3 regions of the Solibacillus sp. iso_87 genome follow, and region 3 is predicted to be linked to each of the others. Evidence: predicted binding sites of a transcription regulator. Region 3 holds the regulator's gene; each other region holds the start of a gene.

Region 1 (10,347 bases), 1.7 Mb from region 3:
TTGGAACAGGGGTAGAAGCCGGAAAGTTTATTGCAGGTTCGGCAGGATTTTTGGCTACATCAAAGTTTGATGCGACAATTACAGGCGTAGCAGCACATGCGGGAGGTGTTCCAGAAGAAGGAAGAAATGCATTGTTGGCAGCTGCCCAGGCAACAGTCGCGTTGCATAGTTTGCCGCCGCATAGCAAGGGAAGTCACCGAATCAATGTCGGCACATTGCATGCAGGTCTTGGCCGAAATGTTATTCCGTCAACGGCGCAGATGGAGCTGGAAGTGCGCGGCGAAACGACAGAGGTTAATGCGTTTTATGAAAATGCGGTCAAGCAGATTTTTGCTGGGATCGAAACAATGTATGGTGTTCGTGTCGCATTGAAAAAAGTAGGAGAAGCGATGAGCGTTCCTTCAAGTAAAGCGCTTAGTGCGATTTTAGCTGATGTGGCCAATGATCTACACATTCCGTATGAGCAATACAGCGACTTTAATTCAGGTTCTGAAGATGCCACATTTTTTATGGATCGCATTCAAAAAAATGGCGGTTTGGCAACCTATTCGATTATCGGTACAGATCTTGCGGCAGGGCATCACCACGAAAAATTTGATATTCGCGAAGAAGACATGCTTCCAGCGATAAAAATATGGCTCAATACATTATTAAAACTGTAATAGGAGATGACAAGATGAACAGTACCGTCCGGGAAAACAGAATTGAACAATTAGTTATGCAATACGAGCAGCAGATTATTGCACTGTCAAATTCGATTTGGGATATTGCGGAAACACGTTTTCAGGAGCAGAAGTCGGTAGAACTATTAACTGCATTTTTACGCCAGCACGGGTTCCAAGTGACAGAAAACATTGCAAACATGGATACGGCATTTGTTGCTACATATGGAACAGCTGGCCCTGTTATCGGAATTTTGGGGGAATTTGATGCGCTCCCGGGATTAAGCCAAATGTCGCAGAGTGCGACGCGTCAGGCGGTTATTGATGGCGGGAACGGACATGGCTGCGGACACAATTTATTAGGAACAGCAGGCATTGCGGCAGCACTTGCATTAAAAGATTTAATTGAGCGCGGTGAATTACAAGGGCAAATTCGCTATTACGGCTGTCCTGCTGAAGAAGGCGGCTCCGGGAAAACTTTCATGGTGCGTGAAGGTGTATTTAACGATGTTGATATTGCACTTACATGGCATCCGAATTCATTTGCAAGTATTTTCAGCTTCTCGTCGCTTGCAAACTATCAAGTATATTTTGAGTTTGAAGGCGTGGCCAGCCATGCTGCAAATGCGCCTGAATTAGGACGCAGTGCGCTTGACGCAGTAGAACTGATGAATGTTGGAGTAAACTACTTGCGTGAGCATGTTCCGTCAAATGTTCGCATGCATTATGCCGTAACAAATACGGGGGGCCTTTCGCCAAATGTCGTCCAGGCAAATGCGGAAGTGCTTTATTTAATCCGCGGAAAAGATATTCAGCAAGTGGATGACATTTATAAGCGCATTGTAAAAATTGCGGAGGGTGCGGCTTTAATGACTGAAACTAAATTAACAGTGAAGTTTGACAAAGCATGCTCGAATTATATTCCGAACGATCTATTGAACCGTCTCCTATTTAAAAACTTGCAGCAAGCAGGATTGCCGGCATACAACGGTTCTGAAATGGACTATGCGAAAGAAATGGTTGGTACGCTTACGCCGGATGAAATCGCAGCAGCCAAAAATGAAGTAACGACATTGGCCGGATCTCAATCTTTTGATTTAGAACAAGCATATGTAGATGGTGTATTTTTAAATGAAATTGTACCGTATGAAGTATCCAGCTATACAATGGCGGGTTCGACTGATGTAGCAGATGTAAGCTGGGTTGTACCGACAGGGCAATTTTTTGCTCCTTGCTTCGTATTCGGCACACCACTGCATACGTGGCAGCTTGTATCGCAAGGCAAAACGTCGCTTGCACATAAAGGGCTTTTATATGCAGCAAAAGTGCTGGCTTTAACAGCGGTGGATTTACTTGAAAATCCTGCGTTAATTGAAGAGGCGAAACGCGAGCTCTTGGCGGAAACGAAAGGTGCATACGTCAATCCGATTCCGGCGGGTATTCGTCCGAATGCTCATCAGAAATAAGATAAGTTATAAGTATTTTGTAACTGAAAATAGCCGTGCCCTAGTATTGAAAAGCTAAGGCGCGGCTTTTTTTAGTGAAATTTAAGCTAAGTAATAATTTTCCTCTTGTAAGATTGTAAAAAATATGTGAAAATACATATACGAACAAATGTTCTTGTCAATTGGAGGTATTCGTATGCTGCAAATTCCTTCTAAAACGATTCCGTATTATGAGGCAGGGATTTATTTGCCGTTGCTGTTAATTATTCTTGGAAAGGATTACTCAATAGTGGAGCAAAGTCCGTTCAAATTTAAAAATCCCTATTTGCAATTAATCGATGCTGTACGTATCAAAATAGAGCATGATTTAAAAGAAACGAAGGACTATTTTAAACTTCATCAGATGCGCTTAGTGAGAGGCAAGACGGATGATTTGTTTACCGAGTATCATTTTTACTTTGGAGGAATCATGGAGTGCAGAAGATATTCGAATATTCGCCTTCGTAATCAAAGTGAGTTACTTCTTGCTGAATATTTTAAAAAAAGCTGATGCTCTTATAAGATGGCATTGCGCTGTAAAAGCAGATATTTATAGTACATCGCAGCGCGTACATATTGCTGGTTGAATGATTTCATATTAATATCCAAACTAATCTCAGTATTATCCACAAAAGTTACGAGCGTCTTATCACCATCTTCACTAATATTAATAATAGAATTCAAGGATAACCAAATATTTTGAGGTGAAAACGGCGAAAATAGCGGGAATAAAATGCATGGATCCCCGAAATCATAGGCAACCATTATCGGCAATTTATGTTTATTTTCTCCGAAAAATCGTCTCGCCTGATATTTGCTGGCATCATAGGAACTTCCATGCAGACGACATGTATCGCGAATAATTTTTAGAGGTTTATACGGAGATGTAGATGGGCCGTACTTGTCCAAAATGGCAGTGTGAATTTTACCTCGATGCTGATAGGACCTTAAACAGAAGGTAGAGTTAGAAATAATGTAATTGGATTTTTGTGTTAAATTACTAATCATTTTGTATCCCCTATCTTTCCTACTTTTTTAATCGCTTAAATTTTCACTATACATCTAAACTACTGCATAAATTGCTAAAAATCAACATTATATTTAGAAAATTCTGTTATATGATAATTTTTCAGAATATATTGCAAATTAAATGACTTTTAATTTATAATGGTTAAAAGAGGTCGAGGTGATATCGATGGATAAATATTATTCGTATACAGACTTTTTAAAAGCGGTTAGTCAGCAGTCCACTGAACATCATGCAGAGAAGCTATTGAATGAAATTTATTTAGATTTATTTATTAGTCGGTTGCAGCGGATGCAACGTATTGAACAATTAAAGTTACTTATCGATACATCGTTAGATCAAAAGAACGAACAAGCATTTCACAGCTATACTACAGAGTTAAAAGAGTTATTGGAAACAGTTTCTTAAAGGCCATCCTATTCCAGGTGGCTTTTTTTTATGGGCAAGCAGCAGGTTTCTATTTTTTTTCTAATAAGTGATAGAAAGTTTCTAATAAAATAGTTCTAATAAATTGGTTAGTTTCTAATGAAAAGGATAATTCTTCTAGTAAGTGCTAGAGATTTTCGAATAGCCGGTACCAATCTTCAAATAAGTCACCGAACTTTTCTAATATCCGTCACCAAAATTCTATTAAATCCAGCTCACCTAAAAAAACACAAAACAACACTAAATTCGAATGTACGTTCGCAATTTTATCGTAAATTAAAAACGGGTATGTTAAAATAGAAGATAATATACGCGACAGAAAGGACAATCTGAATATGACAGAAACTTTTACAATCCAGTCCGCCTATCAGCCTGCCGGGGATCAGCCGGAAGCGATTAAACAGCTCATACAAGGGGTTAAAGAAGGCAAGCGTCACCAGACTTTACTTGGGGCGACAGGTACGGGTAAAACATTTACGATTTCCAATGTGATTAAAGAAGTGAATAAGCCGACGCTCGTGATGGCACACAATAAAACACTGGCCGGCCAATTATATAGTGAGTTTAAAGAATTTTTCCCGGACAATGCGGTTGAGTATTTCGTCAGCTATTATGACTATTTCCAGCCGGAAGCGTATGTACCGCAAACCGATACGTACATTGAAAAGGATTCAAGTATTAATGAAGAAATTGATAAATTGCGTCACTCGGCAACGACTGCGTTATTTGAACGGAAAGACGTCATTATTATCGCGTCCGTATCATGTATTTACGGTCTCGGTAATCCGGAAGAATATCGTGAAATGGTCGTTTCCATTCGTACAGGGATGGAAATAGAGCGCAATCAGCTATTGCGGAAACTAGTCGACATTCAATATGAACGTAATGATATTAACTTTACACGGGGTACGTTCCGTGTGCGCGGGGATGTTGTCGAAATTTTCCCGGCATCACGCGATGAACACTGTATCCGTATCGAGTTTTTCGGAGATGAAGTAGATCGGATCCGTGAAGTCGATGCACTGACAGGTGAAATTTTAGGGGACCGTCAGCACGTAGCGATTTTCCCGGCATCCCACTTCGTAACCCGCGAAGAGAAGATGAAAGTTGCCATTGAAAATATCGAAAAAGAGCTGGAGGAGCGCCTTGCCGTCTTACGTTCGGAAGACCGATTACTGGAAGCACAGCGTTTGGAGCAACGGACAAACTATGATTTGGAAATGATGAAGGAAATGGGCTTTTGCTCAGGTATCGAAAACTATTCGCGCCATCTAACATTGCGTGAAGCAGGGGCGACACCGTATACATTACTCGATTATTTCCCAGAAGATTTTTTGCTTGTTGTTGATGAAAGCCATGTTACATTACCGCAAGTACGTGGTATGTATAATGGAGACCAGGCTCGTAAAGGGGTACTGGTCGAACATGGTTTCCGTCTGCCGTCCGCACTGGATAACCGCCCGCTCATGTTTGACGAGTTTCAGTCTAAAGTAAGCCAGGCGATTTATGTGTCGGCAACTCCGGGCCCATATGAATTGGAGCATACACCGGACATGGTGGAGCAGATTATTCGTCCGACAGGGCTGCTTGATCCGACAATTGATATCCGTCCGATTGAAGGGCAGATTGATGATCTGATCGATGAAATCCATGAGCGTATCCGTCGTAATGAACGGACACTCGTCACAACATTAACGAAGAAAATGTCCGAAGATTTATCAAGCTATTTAAAAGAAATGGGCTTGAAAGTCGAATACTTACACTCGGAAATCAAAACACTGGAACGAATCGAAATTATCCGGGAGCTTCGCAAAGGGACATATGATGTGCTGATCGGCATTAACTTATTAAGGGAAGGTCTTGATATTCCTGAAGTATCACTTGTCGCGATTTTGGATGCGGACAAGGAAGGGTTCCTACGTTCGGAACGTTCACTCATTCAAACAATTGGACGTGCTGCGCGTAACTCGAACGGTCATGTCATTATGTATGCCGATAATATGACGGATTCAATGACAAAGGCGATCGGTGAAACGAAGCGCCGTCGTGAAATTCAAATGGCGTACAATGAAGAACATGGTATTACACCGAAAACAATTATTAAAAAGATTCCTGATATTATTCGCGCAACACAAGCTGCGGAAGAGGAAGAAACATATATTACAAAAGTGACAGGCGGCAAAAAGCTGACAAAAAAAGAGCTGGAGAAGCTTGTTGCGACATTGCAAGTTGAAATGAAAGAAGCCGCAAAAGCGCTGGACTTTGAACGCGCGGCTGAATTACGTGACATGATATTTGAATTGAAATCAGAAGGGTGAACAATGTGAAAAATACAGAAATTGTCGTACAAGGTGCACGAGCGCATAATTTAAAAAATATTGATGTCACAATTCCTCGCGATAAAATTGTCGTTGTGACAGGGCTTTCAGGTTCCGGTAAATCTTCATTGGCATTCGATACGATTTATGCGGAGGGGCAGCGTCGTTATGTTGAATCATTGTCTGCATATGCAAGACAATTTTTAGGTCAGATGGACAAGCCGGATGTCGATACAATTGAAGGGCTGTCACCGGCCATTTCGATTGACCAAAAGACGACGAGCCGTAACCCGCGCTCGACTGTCGGAACAGTAACGGAAATTTACGATTATTTGCGACTGCTTTTTGCGCGTATCGGAAAACCTTACTGCCCGACACATGGGATTGAAATTACATCACAGACGGTTGAACAAATGGTCGACCGCCTAATGGATTATCCGGATCGCACGAAAATGCAGCTGCTTGCTCCTGTTATTGAAGGGAAAAAAGGAACGCATGTAAAACTGCTTGAAGACTTGAAAAAACAAGGCTTTGTGCGTATCCGTGTAAACGGGGAACTGCGTGATCTCGATGACAATATCGAGCTGGATAAAAATAAAAAACACACGATTGAAGTAGTCGTAGACCGTGTTGTCGTAAAAGAGGGCAATGAAACGCGATTAAGTGATTCCCTCGAAGCAGCGCTTAGAATTGCGGATGGCCGAGTTCTAGTAGATGTTATCGATCATGAGGAGCTATTATTCAGTGAGCATCATGCATGTCCGCTTTGTGGCTTTTCGATTGGTGAACTTGAACCGCGCATGTTTTCATTCAACAGTCCATTTGGGGCTTGCCCTACATGTGACGGGTTGGGAAGTAAGGCAAAGGCCGATATTGACTTAGTCATTCACAACTGGGATTTAACGTTGCTTGAAAGTGCGATTGCACCATGGGAATCCGTATCATCCAACTATTACCCGCAGCTATTGGCATCGGTATGCAAGCACTACAATATTCCAATGGATGTGCCGGTGAAAGATATTCCCAAGGAAAAAATGGACAAAATTTTATACGGTTCAGGAAAAGAGAAAATTCTATTCGAATATACGAATGATTATGGCAGTATGCATAAGAAAAATATCGAATTTGAAGGCGTCATCGCGAATATCGAGCGCCGCTTTACAGATTCCTCATCGGATTATGTACGAGAATCGATGCAAAAATACATGACTGAACAGCCTTGTGCTACTTGTAAAGGGCATCGACTGAAAAAGGAAACCCTGGCAGTAAAAATTAAAGACCAGAACATTTCGGAAGCGACACGCCACTCCATTCAGGAAATGTATGAGTTCTTTAGTTCAGTAGAATTAACGGAAAAAGAACGCCAGATTGCGAATTTAATTATTCGTGAAGTTATTGAACGACTGAAGTTCTTATTGGACGTAGGTTTAAATTACTTAACACTTGCACGGTCTGCTGGAACATTATCCGGCGGGGAAGCACAGCGTATTCGACTGGCAACACAGATCGGTTCCCGCTTAACAGGTGTCCTTTATATTTTGGACGAGCCGTCAATCGGGCTGCATCAGCGTGATAATGACCGGTTAATTAATACACTTGTAAATATGCGTGACCTCGGTAATACATTAATTATTGTAGAGCATGATGAAGATACAATGATGGCAGCGGATCATTTAATCGATATCGGACCAGGTGCTGGTGTACACGGCGGTCAAGTTATCGCGCAAGGGACACCAAAGCAAGTAATGAAAAACAATGAGTCGATTACCGGCCAATATTTAAGTGGAAAGAAATTTATTCCGCTTCCGCTTGAACGCCGTAAATCAGATGGCCGGAAAATAAAAATTAAAGGCGCTTCTGAAAATAACTTGAAAAATGTCAGTGTCGATATTCCATTAGGTCAGTTCATCGCCGTTACAGGTGTGTCAGGTTCCGGTAAATCGACACTGATAAATGAGATCTTATATAAGTCACTTGCATCAAAATTGAACCGCGCAAAAGTGAAGCCAGGCAAGCATAAAACAATAGAAGGTTTAGAACAGCTGGAGAAAGTAATCGATGTGGACCAATCGCCAATCGGCCGTACTCCGCGTTCAAACCCGGCAACGTATATTGGCGTATTCGATGATATTCGTGATGTTTTTGCAATGACGAATGAAGCGAAAGTGCGTGGCTATAAAAAAGGGCGTTTTTCGTTCAACGTAAAAGGCGGACGTTGTGAAGCTTGCCGCGGGGATGGCATTATTAAAATCGAAATGCATTTCTTGCCGGATGTTTATGTGCCGTGTGAAGTTTGTCACGGGAAGCGATATAACCGTGAAACACTGGAAGTAAAATATAAAGATAAAAATATTTCGGATATTTTGGAGATGACGGTAGAAGATGCGTTGGAGTTTTTCGGGAACTTGCCAAAAATCCAGCGTAAACTGCAAACGATTGTCGATGTCGGTCTTGGCTATGTGAAGCTTGGTCAGCCGGCGACAACATTATCTGGCGGTGAAGCACAACGTGTAAAATTGGCGTCGGAATTGCATCGTCGTTCAACCGGCAAATCATTTTATATTTTGGATGAGCCAACGACCGGTTTGCATGCAGATGATATTTCCCGTTTATTGATTGTACTGCAGCGCTTAGTTGAGAACGGGGAGACCGTGCTTGTTATTGAGCATAATCTCGATGTTATCAAAACTGCCGACCATATTATTGATTTAGGTCCTGAAGGCGGCGAAGGTGGGGGTACAATTTTAGCGACAGGTACTCCGGAGAAAATAGCCGAAGTGGAAGAAAGCTATACTGGACGTTACTTAAAACCGATTCTGGAACGTGACCGTGAACGTATGGAATCAAGAATTAAAGAAGCGCAAAATAAATAGATTGAAAAACTAAGAGCGCAAACGAAACTTTTCGTCCTCCCTCCTCGTATAATAACTATATACGAAGCAGAGGGAGGAATTTTTTTATGCAAGAAGAACGTAAACGCATTTTGAAATTAGTTGAAAGCGGTACAATTACGGCAGAAGAGGCGATTGTATTACTGGAAAAATTGTCGTCGGAAAAGGAATCCACTCCATCACAAGCAGCACCAGTCGAACAACCGGTTTTTGAAGAAAAGTTTGAGGAAGCGCCGCATAAGGCAGAACCAATTTATGAAGAGCAAAAAGAAAAACGCAAAACAACAGGATTTGAAGATATTTTCGGCAAGTCATTTAACGATAAAGAATTCAATAAAAAAATGGACGAGTTTATGGGTGATATTAAGCAGGATTTATCGCAATTTAGCACACGCATGACAGGATTAGTCGGTGCGGCTTTATCAAAGTTTAAAGAGCTTGATATTGATACACCGTTCGGAGAAAAAGTGGAATTCACTAAAACGTATGCTTACCCTGTAGCTGATGTTAAAGGGGTAGAGCTGGAAATCGCCAATGGTAAAGTCGATATCGTACGTGCTACGGATGATTTAGTTACTGTAAATGTGACAGGGAAAACACCGTTAAAAGGTACTGAAGAAGAAACGATTGCACAGGCAACGGAAAACATGTCGAAGCTGACAAATGAAAAATTGTTTATCCAGTCAACAAATAAATTTGCGCAAGTGAAAGTACAAGTAGCTATTCCAGAAAAACATTATGATGTAGTCATTGCAAAATTATTAACAGGTAGCGTTTCAATCGAACACGTTGATGCAAAGCTGGTAAAAGCACGTACACATAACGGCGTAATCCGTCTGGAAAATGCAACATTTGATCATGCAGAACTGCAAACGAGCAATGGTGCAGTAGAAGCCCGACATATTAAAGGGAAAGATTTGGAAATCGGCACAGCGAATGGACGTATTTACGTTGATGGCGAATTAAATGAAGTCGAAGCTGAATCGATGAATGGACATGTTGTCATTACAACAACGAGTGCGGAAGCGCATAAAATCAAGGCACGTGCACTAGCAGGTTCAGTGGAAATTTATGTTCCGAAAACAGTCGCACTGGACGGCCAGGTTTACTCAAACTTCGGAAAAGCAGATATCGGTTTAAGTGATGTCCTTGTTACAGAAGAAGAGGAGCAATTCCTATCAAAATCAGTCCGTTTCACAAAAGAACTGGAAGGTGCGAAACTCCTGAAATTAGTAGGGGAATCTCGTACAGGTACAGTGTTGGTACGTTATACACTGCAATAGGCCGTAGTGTTTTAGATACAATTTACCAGGGTTCGGTAAACGCGAAGCCACATCAAACTACTTTATAAAATATCAGGCAGCCATCTTCTCACAAAGAATTTGGATGCCTTTTATTTTGTTTTCCGCCAAATCTCCAATTAAAAGTCACAAACTGCCTCATTCCACCATGGAAAAATAATCTTTCTAAAAAACCCCCTAAAAATAACATAATAACCCAAATGCTGAGAAGGGTTTTCAATGAAAACGTCGAATAATT
Region 2 (10,347 bases), 1.3 Mb from region 3:
AAGTTCAACGACATGAACTTGTTTGATGTTGTACCGGTGCTTGAAACAATTACAGTCGAAGATATCGAAAAAGCATTCGCAACGATTCAAGGCGAAGAACAGCAAACGGTGTTTACGATCATGCCGGTTAGCGGGCGCGATCGAAAATGAAGAAGTTTGCATTAGTTTGCGGTGCTTCAGGTACGATTGGGCAAGCAATTTGCCAGCAGTTAGCACAGGATGGCTGGTCACTCTATCTGCATTATCATACTGGGCATACTGTCATTGACAGTATGCTTCAAGTGTTTACCGAGAACTTTCGGGATCAGGAGTTTATCCCGGTAAAAGCAGATTTCAGCAGTGACACCGGGGCGGAGCAAATTGCCGCCCAAATTTATTCATTGCAGGCGATCGTTTTTGCGAACGGCCATGCATTTTATGATTTACTGGAAAACACACCAGCCGAGGAAATGACGAAACTTTGGCACGTCCATGTACAAAATCCGATGCGGACGACGGCACTGCTCGCAGGCAAATTACGAGCGAACAAAGTCAGCTATGTGCTTGTAATTGGTTCGATCTGGGGAGACGTCGGAGCAGCAGGCGAAGTTGCCTACTCAGCTGTAAAAGGCGCACAGCACAGCTTCGTGAAAGCATACTCTCAGGAAGCGGCGTTTAGCGGCATTCGAGTTAACGCGATTGCACCTGGAATTATTAATACGAAGATGAACGCAAAGTTCGATGCCGAGGAACGCGAAGTGATCGAAAGCCAAATTCCTTTGCAATCATTTGGCGAAGCGCTCGATATTGCCAATATGGCGGCTTTTTATTTGAGCGGACGCGCTGATTATGTAACAGGACAAATAATTCGAGTTAATGGTGGCTGGTACATATAATTTCCCGATATCCGCACATACTATTTGTGCGAGAGGAGGGAAAGCAAATGGGAATTTTACAAAACTGGGAACAGTGGACAAGCTTCTTAGGTAAACAAGTATCCGATGCAAAAGAAAGCGGCATGCCTAATAAAATGATTGAGAAAGCCGCAGTTCAGATTGGCGAGTATCTTGCGAAAAACGTTGACCCACAAAATGAGCAAGAGCGCGTGTTATCTGACTTATGGTCTGTTGCCGAAAAGGACGAAAAGCAAGCGATTGCAAGCTGTATTATGAAGCTCGTTCAAAATAAAGCAACACACTAATTAGTTTTACGAAAAAATGTCACTCGCTGCATTAGTGAGCGGCATTTTTTTATGTATACGAAAGTGGCGAATGAGCTCTGAATTGGCGATTAAATATGGAATTGACGATTAAATACTCATGATTGTCGATTAATCACTATAAAATGGCGAATAAGCCCGTTGCGTTGACGATTAAATGGTCAAAACTGACGAATATCTCTATAGAAGTGGTGAATAAATTAACCTACATAAAAAGTGGCGATTATTCCATAGATATTGACGAATAACTTAATGAGAAAGTCTAATAAATTCCCCTTCTTATAAACAAAAATTCCTTGCATCATTTTCTAATAGTACCAATCTCCAACTGTAAATGCACGATTGTCCAACATTGATACTTCTAGAACGCGTTTTTCAAAAATTATTTCAAGAAAACTAACAAAAACGTGGCTTTCTAACTTTTCAATAGGTAGAAAATCCGCTATGATGGAACTTGTAAGAAATAAATACGTTTCTATTATGAGGGGACAGATACAAAATGGGCGAATGGTATTTTGAATATGAAATTCAAGTGAATCGACCAGGTTTATTAGGAGATATTGCATCGCTGTTAGGAATGCTTCGCGTTAATATTGTCTCGATTAACGGTGTGGATGAGGAGCATCGAGGAATGCTGTTATCTACAGAGAACGAAGAATCTATCCAGCGTTTTATTTCAATCGTCTCAACAATGGAAAATATAAATGTTACAAGATTTCGTGAGCCAAAACTGCGTGATCGATTGGCTGTTCGGCATGGGCATTATATACCGAAAGATGCGGATGAAAAAAATACATTCCGGTTCGTACGTGACGAATTAGGAATTTTAGTTGATTTTATGGCCGAATTATTTAAAAAGGAAGGGCATAAATTAATTGGGATCCGTGGAATGCCGCGTGTAGGAAAAACAGAATCAATCGTTGCTGCAAGTGTGTGCGCGAATAAAAAATGGATTTTCATTTCTTCTACTATGATTAAACAAACCGTCCGGAATACGTTAATGGGCGATGAGTTTAATGGGAATAATATTTTTATATTGGACGGTGCCGTAACACGTCGCTCGACGGATGAACGCCACCAGCAGTTAGTTCGGGAAATCATGGGTATGCCGACGATTAAAGTCATTGAGCATCCAGATCTGTTCGTACAGCATTCATCATATAAAATAGAAGATTTTGACTATATTATCGAATTGCGCCATGAGCCGGATGAAGAAATAACATATGAAATTATCGAAAAGAATAATATGTTATCGAGTACAGACCATTTTGGCGGGTTTGATTTTTAGTAAATAAGAGGGCTTAGTGCCAACTTTATTTGAATATATTAAAAGTAGGTGTTTTTTTTGACGGAACTAGGAGCTCGCTTGAAGGAAGCGAGATTAGCTAGAGGTTATAGTTTAGATGATTTACAAAATATCACTAAAATCCAAAAACGTTATCTAATAGGAATCGAAGAAGGCAACTATACAATTATGCCTGGTTCTTTCTATGTACGTGCCTTCATCAAGCAGTATGCCGAAGCAGTCGGACTGGATGCGGATGAAGTATTAACTGAGTATCGAAAAGATATTCCGGAAATGCAAAAAGAAGAGGTCGCCCAATCATTCACACAAAGTCCGAGTCGCCGCAATATGAAAGCGACATCGAGCAATAAGATGATGGAAGCAATGCCGAAATTGATCGTCGCATTGTTTGCGATTGTCATTATTATTGTAATTACAACTCTATACATCCAAAAAACGGGCAGTGTGCCAGATGTAGTAGAAGAAGACAATAAACCGATCGAATACGAACAAAATCCAAATTCAACACCAACAAAACCTGTTGAAGACAACGAAGAAAACACAGAAGTAGATGCTGAAGAAACCGTTGAACCTGAAGAACCTGTCACAGAAGAGCCGGTAGCAGCGCAAACAGTCAGTGAAGGTGTTGTACAAGGCGAAGATTCAACATTTGAAGTATCAGGAACAGACAGTTTGAAGATTCGTGTTGAAGTAGCAGGTGATACATGGGTTGGTATTCGTAATGAAAACCGCCAAGAGCAAGTAAATGCACGTGTCTATAAAGCTGGAGAAGTAGTAGAACATGATTCAACGGCAAACGGTTATGCACGTATTCGCTTAGGAAACTCAAAAGTGGCAAAAGTTTACGTAAATGATGTAGAATTAGCTTACGCACAAGATATGGTTTCTCAAAACGTGATTTTAAAATTAGTGAATGAAGGACAAGGAGAGTAGTCATCTAAATAGATGGCTCTTTTCTTTAGACGAAAGGTGTTAGCAAATGAACATTCCAAATAAGATTACAGTCTCGCGCATTTTATTGATCCCACTATTTGTGATTGTAATGATGTTTGATTTTGGTTGGGGCAATATGACGCTGTTTGGCGCGGAAATGCAAGTGAACTACTTTGTGGGGGCACTGATATTTATTTTCGCTTCGGCAACGGACTGGGTAGATGGCTACTATGCCCGCAAATATAATTTAGTGACGAACTTAGGAAAGTTTCTGGACCCGCTTGCAGACAAGCTGCTCGTTTCTGCTGCCTTTATTTTATTGGTGGAAATCGACCTGGCACCTGCATGGATTGTCATTATCATTATTTCGCGTGAATTCGCGGTAACGGGACTTCGACTGATTTTAGCAGGACAAGGGGAAGTCGTAGCGGCAAACCAGCTTGGTAAAATTAAAACTTGGGCCCAAATCGTGGCGATTTCTGCATTAATTTTACACAATACGATTTTTACATTAGTTGGCATACCTTTTGATATGATTATGCTTTATGTAGCATTATTCTTTACAGTATGGTCTGGATGGGATTATTTCTATTTAAACCGTCGTGCATTATTGGATTCAAAATAAATAAAATTTCTAAAACTAGGTTAGAATTTCTTTTAGGATAGGTAATAGTAATAAGTATCCATAAAAGATAGAACAAGACTCGTGAATGCGAGGAATGTTTTTCTAATCTAGTTTTTCTTTATTTTTACAGCAGTTGCCAACACAACTGCTGTAAGAAAAGCCTCTGGCAGATGTCACAGATTTTCTAAAGGTACTTTTGAGTATACGCTAGAGCGTATTCTCAAAAAATCTGGACTCAATTACGCCAAGGCGAAATTGATCTATAGGGGGTTTTAGGAATGAATGCAGAAATTATAGCGGTAGGATCGGAATTATTATTAGGGCAAATCGCCAACACGAATGCGAAATTTATTTCGAGCCAGCTTTCGGAACTTGGCATTAATGTTTATTATCATACAGTTGTGGGAGATAACGAGGCGCGGCTTTTGGAGGCAATCAAAATTGCGGAACAGCGAGCGGACATTATTATCTTCTCAGGTGGTTTAGGTCCGACGAAGGATGATTTAACGAAGGAAGCGATTGCGAAACATTTGAATCGTACATTAGTGTTTGATGAAACGGCGCTGTTTGCAATTGAAGAGTTCTTCTCGAAGCAAAGACGACCAATGACGGAAAACAACCGGAAACAGGCGCTTGTACTGGATGGCTGTGATGTTTTGCTGAACCAGCACGGGATGGCACCGGGAATGTTTTTAGAGGAAAATGACCGTATTTATATTTTACTGCCGGGTCCACCAAAAGAACTCGAGCCGATGTTCCAATATGAAACGAAGCCAAAATTGGCGGCACTTCTACATGACGGCGGGGTAATTTTATCGCATGTACTTCGTTTTTACGGTATCGGCGAAGCAGACCTGGAAACCCGCATACAGAACATTTTGGATGAACAGACGAATCCAACCGTTGCCCCACTTGCTTCAGATGGTGAAGTAACTTTGCGCATTACCGCAAAAGCTCAAAATGAACCACAGGCTTTCCGTCTAATTGAATTGAAGAAACGTGAAATTCTCGATATTGTCGGAGAATACTATTACGGGGTAAATGATGAATCATTAGGCTTCAAGCTTGTGCAAATGCTTCTTGAAAATGAATTGACTGTTTCCGCTGCCGAAAGTTTAACGGCCGGTCTGTTCCAGTCGGAGCTGGCAGAAGTTCCGGGTGTCGGATCCGCATTAATCGGCGGTGTCGTAACGTATACGAAAGAAGCGAAAATCAAGCACCTCGGTATTTCCGGTGAACTGCTTGATGAATACGGAATCGTCAGCAGTGAATGTGCTACGGCAATGGCGACACAAGTCCGTGAAAAGTTCGGTACAGATATCGGTGTCGGACTGACGGGTGCAGCAGGACCGGGGGATCATGACGGACAGCCTGCGGGATCTATCTGGGTTGGTATTAAAATTGGTGACACAGAGCCATTAACGTATCGACTGCAATTAACCGGTTCAAGAAATACAAACCGGATCCGCGCGGTGAAGTTTACGTTCAGCTATTTAATGAGAGAATTAGCGAATCAAGGTTACAAAAAGCTGATTTAGTTGTCAGTTTCTTTTGAAAAATACGGTTTGGTTATTGATATAAAGGCATTTAGAAACATTCAAAGGAAAAGCGAAAATATGTTCGCTTTTTTCTTGAATGTTATCTCATTAGCAAGTATAATAGAGACATAAGTTAAATAAAGCTTTTTCTTAAGGAGGAAATAGTTTGAGCGATCGTAAAGCAGCATTAGATATGGCGTTAAAACAAATAGAAAAACAATTCGGTAAAGGTTCTGTTATGAAGTTGGGTGAGAACTCGAACAACAAAATCGATACTACTTCATCAGGCTCTATCGCAATTGATGCAGCACTAGGTATAGGCGGTTACCCGCGCGGACGTATTGTAGAAGTTTACGGACCAGAATCATCTGGTAAAACAACAGTTACATTACATGCCATCGCAGAAATACAGGCTAACGGCGGTACAGCAGCATTTATCGATGCTGAGCACGCACTTGACCCAGTATACGCACAAAAATTAGGCGTTAACATTGACGAATTATTATTATCACAGCCGGATACAGGTGAACAAGCACTTGAAATCGCGGAAGCATTAGTACGTTCTGGCGCGATCGATATTATCGTAATCGACTCTGTAGCAGCATTAGTGCCAAAAGCAGAGATCGAAGGCGAAATGGGTGACTCGCACATGGGTCTCCAAGCACGTTTAATGTCACAGGCATTACGTAAATTATCAGGTGTTATTAACAAATCGAATACGCTTGCTATTTTCATCAACCAAGTTCGTGAAAAAATCGGTGTTATGTTCGGTAACCCGGAAACAACAACAGGTGGACGTGCCCTTAAATTCTACTCTTCTATCCGTTTAGAAGTACGTCGCGGTGAAGCGATTAAGCAAGGTACGGAAATTATCGGTAACAAAACAAAAATCAAAGTCGTAAAAAATAAAGTAGCACCACCATTCCGTACAGCGGAAGTTGATATTATGTACGGTGAAGGGATTTCAAAAGAAGGCGAAATCGTCGACATCGGTGCAGAACTGGACATCATCCAGAAGAGCGGTTCTTGGTATTCTTACAACAGCGAACGAATTGGCCAAGGTCGTGAAAATGTAAAACAATTCTTCAAAGAAAACCCTGCGATCAAAGAAGAAGTAACAGAAAAAATCCGTCAACATTTCGGTATCGGCGAACTAGGCTACACAATCGGCGCCAACGATACAACTGACGAAGAAGAACTGGATGAACTAGAATTATTCGAAGACGAAAAAGAATAATGTTACAGACCCAAGCGAAGTAGTTTGCTTGGGTTTTTGTTTGTTTTTGTACGGGAAGGCAGTTACGGAATAGACGGAAATGAGCGTTCTACTTCTGGGGTCCCTGATTCTACATTTGGGGTGAAACGTTCCATATATCGTGCGGGGGATTCTACTTTAAGTGTAGAGCTTTCCACTTTAAGCTGAATAGATCTACTTTCCCTGGGAAGCCGGCAGATAAAGGAGGAGTGTTCTACTTACAGAGTCACTTGTTCTACATAAGGGGAGAAATGTTCTACATATCTTGAGGGAATTTCCACTAAACCCAGAGCATTCCACATTAAGCCGGAAAAATCCTCCATTCCACCTTGACAGTTCCACTTTCCGACCGAAATCTTCTACTTTCGCAGCCCAACCCCAAAAAATATAAAAAACCCCTTAAACCATGGCTATTCTTGACATACCTTATTTTGAACTATACAATTAAAATGTATAATTTCTAAATTTTGAAATGAATAGGCGGTATGTTTGAACAATTCAGATATATTTAGCCGACTAAGAGAACATCAGACATATATAGGCATAGGAGGGAAACGATATTATGGAAATGATACTCCCTGCTTTGCTAGGATTCGCTGTCGGTGTCGCTGTTATCTATTTCTACATGAAAAACGTGAATGAATCAAAAGTGACTGGTGCAAAGCATGTTGCCGAACAAATCGTGGAAGACGCGAAACGTGAAGCAGATGCACTTAAAAAGGAAGCACTGCTTGAAGCAAAGGATGAAACTCACAAATTTCGAACTGAAGCGGAAAATGACATTCGTGACCGTCGTGGAGAGCTTCAGAAACAAGAGAACCGTTTATTGCAAAGAGAAGAAAACCTTGACCGCAAAGATGATACTCTGAACAAAAGAGAGATAAGCTTAGAGCGTAAGGAAGAAGCTCTGGCTAGCAGACAACAGCATATTGAACAGATGGAAAGCAAAGTAGAACAACTTGTTGCAAGTCAAAAGACTGAGCTTGAGCGCATTGCAGCTCTGACGCGCGAAGAAGCGAAAGAGGTTATCTTGAAGGAAGTTGAAAACGAACTTTCTACAGATATCGCTGTAATGACAAAAGAATCGGAATTGCGTGCAAAAGAAGAATCGGACAAAAAGGCTCGAGAAATTTTATCACTTGCATTACAACGCTTTGCAGCTGACCATGTTGCAGAAACAACTGTGTCCGTTGTAAATCTGCCGAATGATGAGATGAAAGGCCGTATCATTGGTCGTGAAGGCCGTAACATCCGTACATTAGAAACACTTACAGGTATCGATTTAATTATTGATGATACACCTGAAGCTGTTATTTTATCCGGCTTTGATCCGATCCGCCGTGAAACAGCTCGTCTTGCATTGGAAAAACTAGTTCAAGATGGTCGTATTCACCCGGCACGAATTGAAGAAATGGTTGAAAAATCTCGCCGTGAAGTGGATGAGCAGATCCGCGAAACAGGGGAGCAAACAACATTTGAAGTAGGTATTCATAATCTGCATCCGGATTTAATGAAAATTCTTGGTCGTATGAAATACCGTACAAGCTATGGTCAAAATGTATTGAAACACTCAATCGAAGTAGCCCACTTAGCAGGATTACTTGCTGCTGAACTAGGCGAAGATGTGACATTAGCGCGTCGTGCAGGTTTACTGCATGATATCGGTAAAGCAATTGACCATGAAGTTGAAGGAAGCCACGTGGAAATCGGTGTGGAACTGGCAACGAAGTATAAAGAACACCCAGTTGTTATTAACTCAATTGCTTCCCACCACGGTGACACAGAAGCAACTTCAGTTATTGCAGTACTTGTAGCAGCAGCAGATGCATTATCAGCAGCTCGCCCAGGTGCCCGCAGTGAAACATTAGAAAACTATATTCGCCGCCTTGAAAAGCTGGAAGAAATTTCGGAAAGCTATGACGGTGTTGAAAAATCATTCGCGATTCAAGCAGGTCGTGAAATACGTATCATCGTACAACCTGAAAAAATCGATGATCTGGCATCACATCGTTTAGCGCGAGATATCCGCAAACGCATTGAAGAAGAACTCGATTATCCAGGTCACATCAAAGTGACAGTTATTCGTGAAACACGTTCTGTGGAGTATGCGAAGTAATAATAATAGTATTTTATATTTTTTAAAAACCCCCATTTCGTAGAAACTAATCTATGAAATGGGGGTTTTTTATTATAAACATTTTAATTTCTCATTTCCACTTTGAATTGCCTATATGTAAACACTATGTGTTAATGTATCAGGTGAAATTACCGATTTAACTTTGGAGTGTTATAATTTAAAGCTAAATTTTATGTAGAGAATGAAAAGATATTTTAGATGACAATATTCTAAATACTATTTTACATTTTATAGAAGAAAAACTTGAATAGTAGGTATATATTAGATGTTTCGAGACTATACTATTAAAAAGATATTTATAGAGTCAATTTTAATGCACTAAGACCGTTAAGAGTTAACGAACCATAGAAATAACTATTCAAATACAACTTCCTTAACTTTCCCACTCTATTATTCACAGCAAAATTCCACTAATTTACTTTAATTAAAACCAATTAGTAATGTGAAAAAATAATAGAAGGAGCTGTGATACGTTTATGCAAATCCCTTTACATGCAAAGCGCTATGCATTCACACAAGTCGTAAAGCTATCCCCAATTGCCGCAAGTAAATTATTATATTGGAACAGATTCAAAACCCGTTTAAACTTGGAAAACCCAAAAACCTTTAATGAAAAATTAATGTGGCTCAAACTATTTGAAGATGTTGAATTTAAAAGAAGATTTACTGACAAAGTGAAAGCTCGCGAATATATGATCACAGTCGGCTACAACTATTTACTGCCGCCGCTGATCGGTATTTTTGATGAAGTAGAAGATATTATTTTCGAGCAACTGCCGAGAAAATTTGTGCTGAAATGTTCTCACGGAGATGGCATGACAATTGTTTGTGAGAATAAACGGGAAATGGATTATCGGGAAACAAGGCGGCAATTAGCGGAAATGATGGAAACGGATTATTCGCTGAAATATGCGGAACCTCACTATGCATCGATACTGCCTAGAATAATAATCGAGCGTTTTATCGAACCGACAACTGGCAATGATACACAAGAATACAACATTCATTGTTTCCATGGGGTGCCGAAGATTATTGAATCTACTTTCCACCGCTTTACACCGAAAGAGCAAACGCTCATGTTAACACCAGATTGGTTCAATACGAATTATGTAAAGAAAAAGTATCCGTTTGATGAAGGAAAAGTAAAGCCCGAGCAATTGGACGAACTGCTCGCCATTGCGAAAAAGCTTAGTAAGCCGTTTACGTATGTGCGGATAGATTTAAAGGTAGTAGACGAGAAAGTTTACTTTAACAACTTTACGTTCACACCGGACGCTTGTTTAAATAACCAAATTCAAGAAGATGACTGTCTGAAGCTTGGGCAATGGCTTGATTTGGATATAGAAAAATCAAGG
Region 3 (10,347 bases):
TTGATTTACTGAATTTTAAACAGATCCTTGTCTGGCTTCAAAATCGAATAAATGAGAATAAAAAGATTTTACCGATTGCGCTCAATATTTCGCCGGACCATTTTTACGATCCGAATTTCCTGCAAAATATAAGAGATATATTTTATCAATATAATGTCCCGCCGTATTATATAAAGCTGGAAGTAACGGAAAGTATTGAATTGGTGGACTTTAAAAAAGCAAAAGAGATTTTAAATCAACTAAGACTTATGGGCATTGAATGTTCGATCGACGATTTTGGAATCGGCTTTTCTTCATTAAGTTATTTGCCCCAGTTGCCCTTTTCTGAAATCAAAATTGACCGCAGCTTTGTCAGCGCAATGAATGAACCTGGGATGTATGCAATCGTTCAAACGATCATCCAATTGGCGAAAAATATTCAAATGCGTCCCATTGCCGAAGGAATTGAAACAGAAGAACAACTTGCAATGCTTCAACAACTTGGCTGTCCTGCCGGTCAAGGCTATTACTTCTATAAACCGATGTCTATTACCGAAGCAGAACAATTGCTGGACACGAAAAAAACAGCTGACGGGAAGTAAATCACCTTCCGTCAGCTGTTTTCTTAGTTAATAGTGTTCGGTAAATCTTTTGATATGAATGCGATTAAATCGTGTAGATTTTGCTCGCTCACTCCATGGCCTACCGGATAAGTTCTGAATGTTACGTCCGTGTCATAGTCGTTGAAAAAACGAACGGCATGCTCTGCCCATTCAATCGGAAAATCATAATCATATTCCCCGTGAGAAATAAAGATTTTAGATTTATCCATCGTTTTTTTACTATATTCAAGCGCAGCGAATTCCGGTAAATAACCGCTTAATGCTGCTGTTCCACGAATGGCATTGCCCATCACCATTGCAAGTGACTGTGCCATCGCTGCCCCTTGGTTGAAGCCAACAACATATATTTGCTGTTCATCCAAATTGAATTCCCAAATGGCTTCTTTAATAAATAATTCAATACCTTTCAGCACTTTATCAAAGATGGCACGATTCGGCTTACCCTCTTCTTCAAATGTATAAAATGCATAGCCGGGACGATGTTTAATCGGCCCTTGCAAACTAAAAATATGACAATTTGTTGAAAATGAATCAACAAGTTGCAGTAAATCGTTTTCATCGCTCCCTAATCCATGCAGTAAGAAAATCGCCGGTTGCTTATCTGCATCTACTTTAGGTGCTTTGTGTAAATAAATAAATGGTGTGTTCATTTTATATCTCCTTTTAAGAAAGCGTCATTTTATTGACAAGCTGGTCCGTGTAATAAGCCATATAGCCATCTAGCAATTTGATTGTTTCCTCGATATCGCCTTCTGTTAAAATATTTGCATTTTTAGCACAAGCAACTGCCAAAAAATCAATTCGGTATGCATGCTCTACCGATGCATACGCATAATCGTATATCACATCTTCATCTTCTATCTTTAATGCTTCATATTGCTGATGGAAAGCTTTCTTATAATCATCCATTTTCTCTCCGACACTGTTGCGAATTTGCATTTGCTGTGCCATTAATTCATTTTCGATATAAGAAACGCTTGGCACTTTTCCTGAACTGAATGTTTCCCGAACAAGATCTGTCCATGCAATTTTATTTTCCACATAATACGCAATATTTAACATTAATCGATCATAAAAATCAGTCGTTGATGTGGAGGAAGCTCTTTTTTCATCAATATTTTTTTGAAGCATTGTTTGGAATTTTTCAAGGTCCGCTTTATTCGATAGGAAATAAAGTGTCTGTTCGATATATGTAGTAATTTCTTTTTGCTTATTTTCTGCTGTCATTATTCATCCACATCCTTCATCTGATACTTCCATATTGCTTTATTATCGTACCATTCCTTCAGTAAAATCGCACGTTATCCAATTATTTGTATGGGCATATTGTATCTGAATTTGCTCTTTTTGCCAAAGCTTTTTTCTTATCGTCTAAACAATTAGCCAGGCTTCCGATTGATTTAGAAATGAAAAAATGCCACTTGCCATAGTAGACAAGTGACATTTTGAGCTTCGAATTAAAGTGCTTTTACTTTCGCAACTACATTTTCTACTGTGAAGCCGTATTCTTTTAACACAATTTTCTCTGGAGCCGATGCACCAAATTTATCGATTGCCAATACATCGCCTTCAAAGCCAACATATTTATGCCAGCCAAGTGATGCACCCATCTCAATTGCTAAACGCTTCGTCACAGCTTTTGGTAATACAGATTCTTTGTATTCCTTCGACTGTTTTTCAAAGCGGTCCATTGATGGCATTGATACAACAGATGCGTCAATTCCTTCTGCAAGCAATGCTTTTTTCGCTTCTACCGCCAAGCCAACTTCAGAACCAGTTGCAATTAACAGTGCATCCGGAGTTTCTTTAGCTGAAGCTGAAACAACATATGCGCCTTTTTCAACACCTTCGTATACTGTCTCTGTTGCAACATCCAATACCGGCAAGTTTTGACGAGATAATACTAATACAGTTGGCGTTGATTTGCTCTCAACAGCTAATTTCCATGCAGCTACAGATTCATTTGCATCTGCAGGACGGATCACTGAAAGATTCGGCATTGCACGTAATGATGCTAAATGCTCGACTGGCTCATGTGTAGGACCATCTTCCCCTACTGCAATTGAGTCATGTGTAAACACGTATGTTACAGGTAATCCCATTAATGCAGATAAACGAATTGCTGGGCGTACATAGTCGGAGAATACAAAGAAAGTACCGCCAAATACGTTTAAGCCTCCATGTAATGCCATACCGTTCAGCGCAGCACCCATAGCAAATTCACGAACACCAAACCAAATATTACGGCCTTCCGGAGTTTCAGCAAAGAAATCGCCAGCGCCTTTAATTGTTGTTTTGTTTGAGCCTGCTAAGTCAGCAGAACCTCCGAAGAATGATGGAGTAGTTTTAGCAATTGCATTGATTGCATCACCAGATGATGAACGAGTAGCTACTGCAGTACCTGCTTCATATACAGGTAATTCAGATGCAAAGTTCTCTGGTAATTTGTTTTCCATTGCGTTTACAAACTGTGCAGCCAGTTCTGGATATTCGTTTTTGTAGCTTTCGAATAATTCATTCCATGCTGTTTCTGCTTGTACACCTTGTACTTCACTTGCAGCTTTAAATGTATCATATACTTCAGTTGGAATGAAGAATGGCTCATGTTCCCAAGCGTATGCAGCTTTTGTTAAAGTAACTTCATCAAGTCCTAAAGGAGCACCATGTGAATCTGCTTTACCGGATTTGTTAGGAGAACCAAAACCGATAACAGTTTTCACTTCGATTACAGTTGGGCCGCCAGTATTTTGTTTCGCTTTTTCAATAGCTGAATTAATTTCCACGATATCTGTACCGTCTGCAACTTTTAAATAGTTCCAGCCGTATGATTCAAAACGTTTTTGGATGTTTTCCGAGAATGACTTTTCTAAATCACCATCAAGTGAAATGTCATTTGAATCATATAGGACAATTAATTTATCCAGTTTTAAGTGACCTGCAAGAGAAATCGCTTCTGCAGCAACACCTTCCATTAAATCTCCGTCACCGCATAGTGCAAATGTATAGTGGTCTACAATGTCTTTACCTGGCTTGTTGTATGTTGCTGCCAAGTGACGTTCAGCCATAGCCATACCTACTGACATTGCAATACCTTGTCCTAATGGACCAGTTGTCGCTTCTACACCAACTGTATGACCATATTCAGGATGTCCCGGTGTTTTTGAATTCCATTGACGGAAGTTTTTGATCTCTTCCATCTCTAATCCGTAGCCACCTAGATGCAATAAACTATATAAAAGCATGGAACCATGTCCAGCTGATAATACAAAACGGTCACGATTATACCAATTAGGATTTTGTGGGTTATGGCGTAAATGCTTCGTCCACAATGTATAGGCCATAGGTGCAGCACCCATTGGTAAACCCGGGTGACCTGAATTTGCTTTTTCAATTGCGTCGATTGATAGTGTACGGATTGCGTTAATTGCTAACTGATCCATCTGTTGTGTCATTATGTGACATCCTTTCCTCGTACGATATTTATACATTTTATAGTGTAGACAAATTTTCACAAGAAAACAATAATTTCTAAAAACGTCCCATAAAATATGTCATACTTTATATGAAATGTGACATATTAATGAAAAGTTGTTAGTTTAAGAATTTCTTCTGTGATTTAATTTGTTTTAATTTTTCAGGTGTCACATCATTGCCTTCTTCATCAATTACTTTCACATGCTCGATTGTATCGCGCATTGTAGTACGGAAAGTATCTAAATATTCTTTGCGCAGTGCTGTACGTTCCTTCGCCTGCTCTTCCGTCAATTTACCTTCTCTCGCTAATTTAGAAAGCTCATTAATACGAGCTAATTTTTCTTTTGATAACATTTGAATCTCACCTTTCTTCCTACCTACTACAAAGGTATAAAAAAAACGACTTGAAAACAAGTGTTTACTCTTCAAGTCGCTCCATATATTCAATATACCTTCTATGTACGGTCGCTTTACTGATAGAAATGCCCAAGCCCGACATAGTCGTAGCAATTTCCGCAAATGTTAAACCTTTCTGGCGAAGCTGAACAATTTCTTCGACAGGCACTTCTTTTCGTTCACGCCCTTCAATATTGCCACGGTTTTTTAAATTATTTTGCGGCTGGTATCCATTTTCTACAGCACGGCGCATTCCCCGGCGGATTTTTGCATTATGCATACGACGCTGATACTCTTCCACAATCGCCAAAATTTCTAGCAGCATTGTATCCATTTCATTTAATACGACAGGACCTGCATCATTCAATGTATATACTGTCGCTTCATATTTTTGCAGTAGGTGAAGCACTGCCATCCGGGCATTCCCTCGCCCTAAACGGGTCTCATCCTGTACAAATAATGCTTTTATGCCGCACTCTTTCATACAGTCAAGCATGTCGAGCAATCCGTCTCGATCAACATCATATCCACTATGCTGATCCATGAAAATCTCCACATCTTTATAGCCGAATGATTTTGCGTATTTTATCAGCTCCTCCTGCTGACGGGCTAGTGATGTTTCTTGTGTATTTTTATCCGTACTGACACGGCAATAAATTACTGCTTTAGTTTTTATCATTGTTCCCTCTCGCTACTTTAATCGATTGCATATCGGAGGATTCATTCAGCTGGGCAATGTATTGTGAATCTTTTTCTACAGGTACAACCAATACTTGTCCTAAAACAACTTTTTCATCCAGCATTCCGTTTTCCTTTTTTACTTCATTGATCCAATCATGCTTAGCCATTTTACCACCATATTGTTCTGCCAACGACCATAAAGTATCGCCATGCTCTATGCTTACGTGTTCGTATAATTCAATATTATCGTCCTGCATCATGAATAAAGCAATCATAAGTACAGAAAATAGTAGAAACATTGATGTGAAGCCATTTAATTTAATTCTTTTCATTAGAAAAACCCTCTTTCGAATGTATGTTCGGAATATTTGTTCTCATAATAATACGAACATATGTTTTTGTCAACCGTTTTTTTCGAACTTATGTTTGCATTCATGTTCGCATACTGCTATACTTACTTTAAGAAAAATAGCATGATAAAGAGGTGAGTTAGTTGACACAAAAAATTTCAAAGCGGCAGCAAGCTATTCTAACTTTTATAAAAGAGGAAGTTCGTGCTAAAGGCTATCCGCCATCAGTTCGCGAAATTGGAGAAGCGGTTGGTTTAGCTTCCAGTTCAACTGTCCACGGGCATTTAGCTCGTTTAGAAAGTAAAGGGCTTATCCGCCGTGATCCTACAAAGCCGCGTGCCATTGAAATATTGGACCAGGAAGAGATGAACATCGCGAAACAAGGTGTCATTCATGTTCCGTTGATCGGTAAAGTTACAGCTGGTCTGCCTATTTCAGCAATCGAGGATATTCAGGAATATTTCCCGTTGCCGGATGCTTACGGTTCACCGGAAGAGGAATTGTTTATGCTTGAAATTATGGGAGAATCCATGATTGAAGCCGGTATTTTAAATGGGGATTATGTTATCGTTAAAAAAACGTCTACTGCGAACAATGGAGAGATTGTCGTAGCAATGACGGAAGACGATGAAGCGACTGTCAAGCGCTTTTACAAAGAAAAAACTCATTTCCGTCTACAGCCTGAGAATAGCTCGATGGAGCCAATCATTGTCGACCAAGTTTCTATCTTAGGTAAAGTAGTCGGCCTCTATCGAAATATCCATTAATCATAAGCTTGCCATTCTAATAGAATCGGCAAGTTTTTTATTTTCAAAATAAAAAGCCCAGCCGTGAACGACTGAGCCTTTCATTATTTATTGCATGCTTCTACAAAACTATTAAATAAGCGCTGTGCATAAACATCCCCGTTCGGAGCCAATTCTTCCGGATGCCATTGCACCGCGACACAATATGGATGCGATTCATGTTCAATCCCTTCAATAATGCCGTCCTTAGCAATAGCCGAAACTACGAGCCCTTCTCCGAGCTTTCCAACCGATTGATGATGAAATGTATTTACACGGAATGAGTCATCTTTAAAAATCTCTTTAAATTTAGGTGTCTTTACTTCAACGGTATGTGCCAATTCCCCACGCTTTGAAGGTTGTTTATGTAAAATTGTATTTTCTACTTGTGAGGGTATATCCTGAATGATCGTTCCCCCAAATGCGACATTCATAATCTGTTGTCCGCGGCAAATACCGAGAACAGGCATTTGTCTTTTATAGGCTTCATTCACTAATAAAAGATCGCTGTCATCACGTTTTCGTACAACACTTCCGATATGACGGTGCGGTTCTTCATTAAACAACAATGGATCTATATCCGCTCCACCAATTAATACGAGGCCATCAATTAGATTTAATAATGCATCTACGTTTTCTTCTGTAGCATTGGGTATACAGATTGGAATACCTCCCGCTTGTTCAATCGAAGTTAAGTATGCGTTGTTAATATCCAATTTCTTGTCAAAATCATACATTGTAAATCCAATAATCGGTTTCATTCTTTTTATCCCCTTATTATTTATAGATAATTCCAATAATTTAAATTATACTATTTCGTTACACTAAATGACTACAAAAATAAAAAGGATTGCATAATCGCAACCCTTTAATCCTTAAACCGTTTCCATTTGTTTTATAAAATACCGTTTAATTTCTTTCCAGTTATGAACACGCATGAAACCTTCTTCTGACCGATTGTACGGCATCGAATACAATATGCCTGTTCCTTTAAATGCTGCGAGTTGGCGTGGGCTGTCATCAATTAAATAATCGGTATGTATTACCGCTTTATTTCCGCAAAACACAATGTTCTGTGTTTTAATAAAGGGTAAATGCTCCATCAACCAATCGTATTTTGCTGTAAATGATCCCGGTACATCCATTGCAGCTGTCGCAATAAAAATTTCATAATGCTCCTGCAGTTCTTGAATGACTTCTATTGCATCTTCATCCAGTACTTTTAAATCTCTGAAATAGTCTGGCTCATTTAATAAAGCAAATAATTTTTTCGCATCTTCTCGAGGCAAATCACGCTGTGTCGTCAGAAGAAACTCTTCATCTGTATAATTTGTTCCGAAATTCTCGTTATATGTAACACGTAATTTCGAATAAAAGTCAGCTAGCACCTGGTCCATATCGATAGCAATACTTTTTTTCATGTAATAAGCCTCCTTGAAATTTCCTAATTTTAGTTTATACAATTATATTGTGAAAAAACAAGGTATAAATCTTTACAATTAACAACGTACATATTTACGTTTAAAACCGATTCGCCCTTTTTCCACCTGTTTTTCAATTTCCGCATAAGCATGAAGCAGACCCGGTTTTTTTCCTTCCCGTTTCGTTTCAATTGGTCCGATTTCATTAGCAATTTGCACTGCCTCATCATGTAAAGGTTTAAATGAAACACCGACTGTCATAACAAAATTGTTCATAGCCACTTGTGTACGCTGCGGTGCTTGACGAATATTTTGTTTTACATACTCAAGCATATCCATTAACTTTTCCTTTGAAAATTCCTCATCTCTACGATTTCCGAGAAGCCAGCAGTAACAATGCCACCCTGCCGACATTTTCAGGTCCTCACTACTGGCAATCCATTTATCGCTTACTTCTTGCGCAATATCGGATTCCGACAATGTCACCGCAACAACATAATCGGAAATCATATAGAAATAGGCTTGCTCGATCCAGCGGTCATAATCTTCCTCGGTCATTGCTTTCGGATCCGCAATAATTCCTGCAAAATACATAGCATCATAGTTGCCTGTAGCATAGAGCTGTTCAGCCAGTTCCTGATCTATTTTTATTTGTTTTACGAACGGTTTCATCGAGCCAATCGTTACACCGAACACCGGCTCCTTTGCCCCATTGGACATATAAATCTTTTTTGTCCGTTCTTTTCCAAGTGCTTCTAATTCTTGCATCATTGTATCGAGTTTCATAATTTCCTCCTTCTATATTATTAAAATTATTTGTCTCTTACTATTATATGATTTAATCGCCCGTCATAACTAGCATTCTTTCCAATAATCGGCTTACTAGTTATAATTTTCATTTTAAACAGTTACGGCAAATATACGGCGACAAACACTCAAGCTTCATTGTCCTTTTATTGTTACCCGCACTTTGAAATTTAATAAAAAATTGGCAATTTATTTAACCGAATAATAAAACAACCTCTGAACAGAATAATCTCAGGAGGTGATATTGATGTCAAAAAATAAAAACAACATCAATAATAAAAACGTCGAATTCGGTATGGAAACGGACGTTAATCAAGTAAAGCAGCAAAACCAAAAAGCTGAAGCTAAAAAGCAGCAATCTTCCGGTTTGTTTGCAAACAGTGGTTTACAAAAGCAATCAAGTTCCTTGAATGCTGAATTCGGTATGGAAACTAACGTAAACCAAGTGAAGCGACAAAACCAGCAAGCTGAAGCCAAAAAACAACAAGCTTCTGGATCGTTTGCGAATAGCGGTTTACAGAAAAACTTTTCTTCCATGAATGCCGAATTTGGCATGGAAACAGATGTTAATCAAGTAAAACAGCAAAATCAGCAAGCTGAAGCTAAAAAGCAACAGTCTTCCGGTTTGTTCGCAAACAGCGGTTTACAGAAGAAGCTTTCTTCAATGAGCGCTGAGTTTGGCATGGAAACAGATGTTAACCAAGTGAAACAACAAAACCAGCAAGCCGAAGCTAAAAAACAACAAGCATCAGGTCAATTTGGTAAAAACAAATTCCAAAACGGCAATAAATAAAAATATTGAACCGGCAATTTTTATTGCCGGTTTTTTGTTATCAATTATATTGGTTATAATTTTAAATAATATGTATATATACACAAAAAAGAGCCGGAGTTTTCACCCCAGCGCTTTCTCTTAGTACATTTTCATATATTGGTCGCGTTCCCACTGATGGACAGTTGAACGGTACATATCGAACTCGATTTCTTTTGCTTCTTTAAAGTTAGCATAGATATGGTTGCCTAATGCTCGTTGAATAACTTCATCTTTTGCAAGTAAGTTTAAAGCGTCGTCTAAAGCTGCAGGCAAGTTATCGATGCCGTTTGCTTTGCGCTCTTCTTCGCTCATTACATAAATGTTGCGGTTAATTGCTGGTGGTGGCGTTGATTTTTTGCGAATCCCTTCCAGACCAGCCTCTAAGATTACTGCCATCGCCAAATATGGATTTGCTGATGGGTCTACCGAACGAACTTCTACACGTGTTGAAACTCCACGAGAAGAAGGAATACGGATTAATGGTGAACGGTTTTGTGCAGACCATGCTACATAACATGGTGCTTCATAACCTGGTACTAAACGTTTATAAGAGTTTACAGTCGGATTTGTAATTGCAGTAAAGCCTTGAACATGGTCAAGTACACCTGCCATGAATTGCATCGCTGTTTCAGAAAGACCTAACTCAGTAGACTCATCATAAAATGCATTTTCTTTTCCTTTAAATAATGAAACGTTGAAGTGCATTCCTGAACCGGCTTCACCGAATAAAGGTTTTGGCATGAATGTTGCGTGTAAGCCGTGTTTGCGTGCAATTGTTTTAACAACTAATTTAAATGTTTGGATATTGTCGCAAGCTGTAATAGCATCCGCATATTTAAAGTCAATTTCATGTTGTCCCGGTGCAACCTCATGGTGAGATGCTTCAATTTCAAAGCCCATTTCTTCTAGTTCTAATACGATATCGCGACGGCAGTTTTCACCTAAATCTGTCGGTGCCAAGTCGAAATATCCGCCGTGGTCATTTACTTCTAAGCTTGGCTCGCCTTTTGCATCCAG

Evidence for each region. The regulator LexA, encoded in region 3, represses DNA repair genes until DNA is damaged. The targets are predictions, from matches to a motif close to CGAACATATGTTCG.
Region 1: the regulator LexA is predicted to act here: its motif matches at 3,847-3,860, upstream of uvrB (excinuclease ABC subunit UvrB).
Region 2: the regulator LexA is predicted to act here: its motif matches at 5,672-5,685, upstream of recA (recombinase RecA).

Annotation. Positions count from the first base shown of each region.
Region 1 covers NZ_CM149656.1:822,916-833,262, forward strand. The annotation lists gene AC0VXV_RS04030 (amidohydrolase) at 1-662, shown strand, start outside; gene AC0VXV_RS04035 (M20 family metallopeptidase) at 677-2,128, shown strand; gene AC0VXV_RS04040 (YhjD family protein) at 2,304-2,657, shown strand; gene AC0VXV_RS04045 (competence protein ComK) at 2,663-3,154, opposite strand; gene AC0VXV_RS04050 (IDEAL domain-containing protein) at 3,342-3,581, shown strand; gene uvrB (excinuclease ABC subunit UvrB) at 3,935-5,917, shown strand; gene uvrA (excinuclease ABC subunit UvrA) at 5,923-8,790, shown strand; gene AC0VXV_RS04065 (DUF4097 family beta strand repeat-containing protein) at 8,877-10,091, shown strand.
Region 2 covers NZ_CM149656.1:1,178,608-1,188,954, forward strand. The annotation lists gene yfmH (EF-P 5-aminopentanol modification-associated protein YfmH) at 1-150, shown strand, start outside; gene ymfI (elongation factor P 5-aminopentanone reductase) at 147-875, shown strand; gene AC0VXV_RS05740 (DUF3243 family protein) at 923-1,180, shown strand; gene AC0VXV_RS05745 (DUF3388 domain-containing protein) at 1,698-2,486, shown strand; gene AC0VXV_RS05750 (helix-turn-helix domain-containing protein) at 2,535-3,437, shown strand; gene pgsA (CDP-diacylglycerol--glycerol-3-phosphate 3-phosphatidyltransferase) at 3,484-4,062, shown strand; gene AC0VXV_RS05760 (competence/damage-inducible protein A) at 4,341-5,600, shown strand; gene recA (recombinase RecA) at 5,767-6,837, shown strand; gene rny (ribonuclease Y) at 7,418-8,971, shown strand; gene AC0VXV_RS05775 (ATP-grasp fold amidoligase family protein) at 9,469-10,347, shown strand, end outside.
Region 3 covers NZ_CM149656.1:2,475,518-2,485,864, forward strand. The annotation lists gene AC0VXV_RS12595 (EAL domain-containing protein) at 1-581, shown strand, start outside; gene AC0VXV_RS12600 (alpha/beta hydrolase) at 605-1,252, opposite strand; gene AC0VXV_RS12605 (DNA helicase) at 1,266-1,829, opposite strand; gene tkt (transketolase) at 2,060-4,054, opposite strand; gene AC0VXV_RS12615 (DUF896 domain-containing protein) at 4,194-4,430, opposite strand; gene AC0VXV_RS12620 (YneB family resolvase-like protein) at 4,495-5,151, opposite strand; gene yneA (cell division suppressor protein YneA) at 5,138-5,485, opposite strand; gene lexA (transcriptional repressor LexA) at 5,647-6,270, shown strand; gene AC0VXV_RS12635 (gamma-glutamyl-gamma-aminobutyrate hydrolase family protein) at 6,354-7,049, opposite strand; gene AC0VXV_RS12640 (5' nucleotidase, NT5C type) at 7,164-7,709, opposite strand; gene AC0VXV_RS12645 (DNA alkylation repair protein) at 7,788-8,495, opposite strand; gene AC0VXV_RS12650 (gamma-type small acid-soluble spore protein) at 8,764-9,309, shown strand; gene glnA (type I glutamate--ammonia ligase) at 9,430-10,347, opposite strand, start outside.